Regions from separate parts of the Rhizobium atlanticum genome, predicted to be linked through region 2. Evidence: predicted binding sites of a transcription regulator. Region 2 holds the regulator's gene; the other holds the start of a gene.
The links. Region 2 encodes HrcA, which represses chaperone genes, less so after heat shock. Its sites were predicted from a motif close to GTTAGCACTCNCNNNNNGNGAGTGCTAAC; they were not measured.
Positions count from the first base shown of each region.

Region 1: a site for HrcA is predicted at 1,275-1,303, ahead of groES (co-chaperone GroES). Genes of this name have one in related genera too.

Region 1 covers NZ_JAQJCJ010000014.1:127,682-130,887, forward strand. The annotation lists gene PH551_RS20950 (bifunctional riboflavin kinase/FAD synthetase) at 1-155, opposite strand, end outside; gene PH551_RS20955 (TIGR01459 family HAD-type hydrolase) at 170-1,018, opposite strand; gene groES (co-chaperone GroES) at 1,361-1,657, shown strand; gene groL (chaperonin GroEL) at 1,729-3,206, shown strand, end outside.
Region 2 covers NZ_JAQJCJ010000002.1:285,097-288,302, reverse strand. The annotation lists gene rdgB (RdgB/HAM1 family non-canonical purine NTP pyrophosphatase) at 1-299, opposite strand, end outside; gene PH551_RS03835 (VOC family protein) at 300-725, opposite strand; gene rph (ribonuclease PH) at 722-1,441, opposite strand; gene hrcA (heat-inducible transcriptional repressor HrcA) at 1,567-2,655, shown strand; gene grpE (nucleotide exchange factor GrpE) at 2,766-3,206, shown strand, end outside.

The sequences.
Region 1 (3,206 bases), on a different contig from region 2:
GCAGGAATACCGCGCGCCTTCGCTATTTCGAGCGCGCGGTTCAGCACCGATTGATGGCCGCGATGCACGCCGTCGAAATTGCCGATGGCAATGACCCCGCCCTTCAGATGGGCAGGCAAGGCTTCGCGGGTTTCATTGCGGTGGAAGACGGTCATCGGCTGGCTTCTCTTCATGCAAGGCGCGGCATCCACCACTTCGGCGCGGCCTTCTCCCGCTCGAGATAGGCGTTGAGGATCGCCTCGTCGGTCTCGCCGTTCAAGGTGTATTCCTTGGCATGGATCCCGCCGCTGATGTAGAGAAGATCCAGGCCGAAATTCAAGGCGCCGCGCACATCCGTCGGCATACCGTCGCCGATCGCCAGCACACGGTCGGTGGAAAAATCGCCGCGAAGCTCGCGGGCGGCCGAAAGCGTCGCCTCGTAAATCGGCCGGTGCGGCTTGCCGGCAATGCGGGTTTTACCGCCGAGCTGCTCGTAATAGGCAGCCATGGCGCCGGCACAGGGGATGATGCGATGGCCGCGTTCGACGACGAGGTCGGGATTGGCGCAGATCATCGGCACGTCGCGCGCCTGGAAATCGAGGAGCATGTCGGTGTAGTCCTCGGGCTTTTCGGTCTCGTCGTCGAAAAAGCCAGTGCAGACGAGCGATTGCGCTTCACCGGCCGGCCGGCGCTCGACGCCGATGCCTTCGAGAAGCGCCTTGTCGCGCTCGGGGCCGAGCAGAAAGACCTTCTTCGGCCCCTCGGAAATCAGCCCTCGGGTGACGTCCCCCGAAGTGACGATCCGGTCATAGGCGTCATCGGGAACGCCGATATGGCGCAGTTGCTCGACCACCTGCCAGGAAAGGCGCGGCGAATTGGTGATGAGGACGACGGCAAGGCCGCTCTCACGCGCGGATTGAAGGGCGGCGGCGGCCTTCGGAAACGGATCCACGCCGTTATGAACGACGCCCCAGACGTCGCAGAGCACCACGTCATAGCGATCCGTGATCTCCGAGAAGTTTCCTATCCGCCTGGCCATTCCAATTTCCCGATTTGCTTCAGTCACCGGTGACATTGCAAAGGCGCAAGGCGATGGCAAGGCATTTTCTTCACCTTGGCAGACAAGATCCTCGGCAACACCGGCGAGAGGGGACGGCAAGGCCTGGCAACGTTGCTATGCCAGACAAGATTTCGGCGGTAACCTCCGATAATTCGCCGCCTCTTCACAATTCCGGCACAAAAATTCGTGATTGCTCTCATTGACTCCTCTCGGAGCCATCCCTAAATGCTCGAGCGCTAGCACTCACCAGAGAGGAGTGCTAACACTTATCCATGCGGACCGCTCCGGTCCGCGAATGTCATTCGATCGAGGGATTAGACAATGGCAAGCACCAATTTCCGTCCGCTTCACGACCGCGTCGTCGTTCGTCGCGTCGAGTCCGAAGAGAAGACCAAGGGCGGCATCATCATTCCCGACACTGCCAAGGAAAAGCCGCAGGAAGGCGAAATCGTCGCCGTCGGCTCCGGCGCACGTGACGAGTCCGGCAAGGTCGTCGCTCTCGACGTCAAGGCTGGCGACCGCGTCCTGTTCGGCAAGTGGTCCGGCACTGAAGTCAAGATCAACGGCGAAGACCTTCTTATCATGAAGGAAGCCGACATCATGGGCATCATCGGCTGATCGGCCGATCCGCTTCCCGAAATGGCTGACGGGCTTGTTGCCCGAACAAATCGAATTCAGGAGACACAAACATGGCAGCTAAAGAAATCAAGTTTGGCCGCACCGCGCGCGAAAAGATGCTGCGCGGCGTCGACATTCTCGCCGACGCAGTGAAGGTCACGCTCGGCCCGAAGGGCCGTAACGTCATCATCGACAAGTCCTTCGGCGCTCCGCGCATCACCAAGGACGGCGTTTCCGTCGCCAAGGAAATCGAACTTGAAGACAAGTTCGAAAACATGGGCGCCCAGATGGTCCGCGAAGTCGCTTCGAAGACCAACGACATCGCCGGTGACGGCACCACGACTGCAACCGTTCTTGCCCAGGCGATCGTTCGCGAAGGCGCCAAGGCCGTTGCCGCAGGCATGAACCCGATGGACCTGAAGCGCGGCATCGATCTCGCCGTTGCCGAAGTCGTCAAGGATCTCCAGGCCAAGGCCAAGAAGATCAACACTTCGGAAGAAGTCGCCCAGGTCGGCACGATCTCCGCAAACGGCGAACGCCAGGTCGGTCTCGACATTGCCGAAGCCATGCAGAAGGTCGGCAACGAAGGCGTCATCACGGTTGAAGAAGCCAAGACCGCCGAAACCGAACTCGAAGTCGTCGAAGGCATGCAGTTCGACCGCGGCTATCTCAGCCCCTACTTCGTCACCAACCCGGAAAAGATGGTTGCCGACCTCGAAGACGTCTTCATTCTCCTCCACGAGAAGAAGCTCTCGAACCTGCAGTCGATGCTCCCGGTTCTCGAAGCCGTCGTCCAGACCGGCAAGCCGCTCCTCATCATCGCTGAAGACGTCGAAGGCGAAGCGCTTGCGACCCTCGTCGTCAACAAGCTGCGCGGTGGCCTCAAGATCGCTGCTGTCAAGGCGCCTGGCTTCGGCGACCGCCGCAAGGCCATGCTCGAAGACATCGCCATCCTGACCGGCGGCACCGTCATCTCCGAAGACCTCGGCATCAAGCTCGAAAGCGTCACGCTCGACATGCTCGGCCGCGCCAAGAAGGTTTCGATCTCCAAGGAAAACACCACGATCGTCGACGGTTCGGGCGCCAAGTCCGACATCGAAGGCCGCGTTGCCCAGATCAAGGCCCAGATCGAAGAAACCACCTCCGACTACGACCGCGAGAAGCTGCAGGAACGTCTTGCCAAGCTCGCTGGTGGCGTTGCGGTCATCCGCGTCGGTGGCTCGACCGAAGTCGAAGTCAAGGAAAAGAAGGACCGCATCGACGACGCCCTCAACGCGACGCGCGCTGCCGTTCAGGAAGGTATCGTACCGGGCGGCGGCGTTGCCCTGCTGCGTTCTTCCGTCAAGATCTCTGCCAAGGGCGTCAACGACGACCAGGAAGCCGGCATCAACATCGTTCGCCGCGCTCTGCAGGCTCCGGCCCGCCAGATCGCTGAAAACGCTGGTGACGAAGCTTCGATCGTTGTCGGCAAGATCCTCGACAAGGATCAGGACAACTACGGCTACAACGCCCAGACCGGCGAATATGGCGACATGATCGGCATGGGCAT
Region 2 (3,206 bases):
GTGCCGTCTGCGGTCTCCGCCCAGTTGGCGGTGTAGACGCCGGGATCGCCACCGAGCGCGTCGACCACCAGCCCGGAATCATCCGAAAGCGCCGGCATGCCGGCGGCATTGGCCGAGGCCACCGCCTTGATCGTCGCATTCTCCTCGAAGCTCGTGCCGGTCTCGTCAGGTTCGACGAAATTCAGTTCGGCCGCGGATTTGGCGGTGAAGCCAAGCGGCCCGATCAATTCCTGGATCTCGCGGATCTTGCCGGCATTGTGGCTGGCGACGACGATTGTTTTGGTTTCGAGCTTGCGCATTCAGATATCCTGTTCGAGGCCCCAGATTTTTGCCTCCGCGCATTCCAGGCTGTTGCCGGCAGGGTCGCGGAAATAGATCGAGCGGCCGCCATTTGGCCAGTGCACCTCGGATTCGATCGCGACATCAGCCGCCTTCAGCCGTTCGGCCATGGCATCGATATTGCGGCCGGACACACGAAAACAGGCATGGCCCTGGCCGGTCGCGCCATGCGGCGGCACCTGCAGCGCGTCGGCTGCCGGCGGCTTTATCGTTTCCTCGGGGTTGAAGATGAGGAGAACGCCTGGCCCACAGCGGAAGAAGACATGCCGGCTGCCGGCGCGGGAGATCTTTTCAAGCCCGAGAACGCCCTCGTAGAACGTCTCGGCCTGATCGAGATCGCGCGCATAAAGCGCCGTTTCCAACATGCCTTCCAGCATGGCATTCATCCCGCAATCGCCTCTTTCTGCAGGGTGACGAGTTCGCTGATGCCGTTCTTGGCAAGCCGCATCAGAGAGCTGAATTCCTCTTCGCTGAACGGCGTGCCTTCGGCCGTGCCCTGGATTTCGACGATGCCGCCGGCGCCGGTCATGACGAAGTTCGCATCGGTCTCGGCAGAGGAATCCTCGAGATAATCGAGGTCGATCACCGGCTGGTTGGCGAAAACGCCGCAGGAGATGGCGGCGACATGATCCTTCAGGACCCGGTCGACCTTGATCATGTTGCGGCTTTCCATCCATTTCAGGCAATCGTAAAGCGCGATCCAGCCGCCGGTGATCGAGGCGGTCCGTGTGCCGCCATCGGCCTGGATGACGTCGCAATCGAGCGTGATCTGCTTTTCGCCGAGCGCCTGCAGATCGACGACGGCGCGCAGCGACCGGCCGATCAGCCGTTGGATTTCCTGCGTGCGGCCGCCCTGCTTGCCGGCGGCGGCCTCGCGTTTCATGCGCTCGCCGGTCGCCCGCGGCAGCATGCCGTATTCGGCCGTGACCCAGCCCTTGCCGGTGTTGCGCAGCCATGGCGGCGTCTTTTCCTCGAGGCTTGCGGTGCAAAGCACATGCGTATCGCCGAATTTCACCAGGCAGGAGCCTTCCGCATGCTTGGAAAAATTGCGCTCGAACGAGACCTTGCGCATCTGGTCGGTTTTTCTGCCTGAAGGCCGCATTCTTATCTCCTGGAGTTGCTGACCGCTTCTACGATTGGCGGCGCTCATTTGCAAATTCCCTTTTGCCACGCGTGCGAGTTTGACTATATTTTCGGGAGCATCATCAGCGTGGGTTCGAGAGGTTCATGGGCATCAGGTCGACGTCGGTTTCGGATGCCGTTGCTGCGCTGGACGAGCGCTCCAGAGAAATTTTTCGCCGCATCGTCGAGGGTTATCTCGAAAGCGGCGAGCCGCTCGGCTCGCGCAATCTGTCGCGCCTGTTGCCGATGTCACTCTCGCCGGCGTCGGTGCGAAATGTCATGAGCGATCTCGAGGAACTCGGTCTCATCTATTCCCCCCATGTCAGCGCCGGCCGGCTGCCGACCCAGATCGGGCTGCGCTTCTTCGTCGATGCCTTCATGCAGATCGGCGATCTCTCCGCCGAGGACCGCGCCAGTATCGACCGCCAAGTGCGGGCCGAAAGCGGCGGCAATCCGGTGGAATCGATGATGAACGAGGCGAGCCGCATGCTTTCCGGCATCTCGCGCGGGGCCGGCCTCGTCATCACCTCGAAAAGCGATCCGGTGCTGAAACATGTCGAGTTCATCCGGCTTGAACCGACAAAGGCGCTCGCCGTGCTCGTCGGCGATCACGACCAGGTGGAAAACCGCATCATCGAACTGCCTGCCGGCATCACCTCCTCGCAGTTGACGGAGGCGGCGAATTTCCTCAACGCGCACATGTCCGGCCAGACGCTGCCGGAGCTGCGCAAACAATTAAGCCGTTTGAAGGATGATGTCCGCCACGAGCTCGATGCGCTCTCGCGCGATCTTGTCGAGCGCGGCATCGCCGTCTGGGCCGGCAGCCCGGAGGAGGGAAAGCCCGCCCAGCTGATCATCCGCGGCCGCGCCAACCTGCTCGAGGGCCTTGCCGGCGCCGAAGATCTCGACCGGCTTCGCATGCTGTTCGACGATCTCGAAAAAAAGGACAGCCTGATCGAGCTTCTCAACCTGGCCGAAAGCGGTTCGGGCGTGCGCATCTTCATCGGTTCGGAAAACAAGCTCTTCTCGCTGTCCGGCTCGTCGCTCATCGTCGCGCCCTATCGCGACGATGATGACCGGATCGTCGGCGCTGTCGGCGTCATCGGCCCGACGCGGCTCAATTATTCCCGCATCGTGCCGATGGTGGATTACACCGCTCAGCTGGTCTCCCGCCTGTCGCGCAATCCGCTTTGACATCATCACTGAGGAAGCGCGGAATTTTCGCTTCTTCGTCACGCAGACTTGATTTTTTCCGGCCAAACCTCGATATCGGGCGCATCTGAAAATACCAACCGGAGACCGTCATGACCGATGAAACGACGAAAAACGGACCTGACGCAACTGCGGCCGATGCCGCAGCCGACGCTGCCGTCAACGTCGAGACTGCCACTGTCGAGCAGGAGGAGGCCAAGCAGCCGGATCCGCTCGAGCTTCTGAAGGCCGAGAATGCCGAGCTGCGTGACCGCTATCTGCGACTTGCCGCCGAGATGGATAATCTGCGCCGTCGCACCGAGCGCGAGGTGAAGGATGCAAAATCCTATTCCGTCGCCGGTTTCGCTCGCGACATGCTCGCCGTCTCGGACAATTTGCGCCGGGCGCTGGACGCCATCTCTCCCGAGGCCAAAGCCACGGCCGACGCCGGCCTCACCACGCTGATCGAAGGTGTGGAAATGACCGAGCGCTCGATGCTCTCGGCGTTGGAGCGACACGGCGTTCGCAAGCTGGAGCCGGTCGGCCAGAAATTC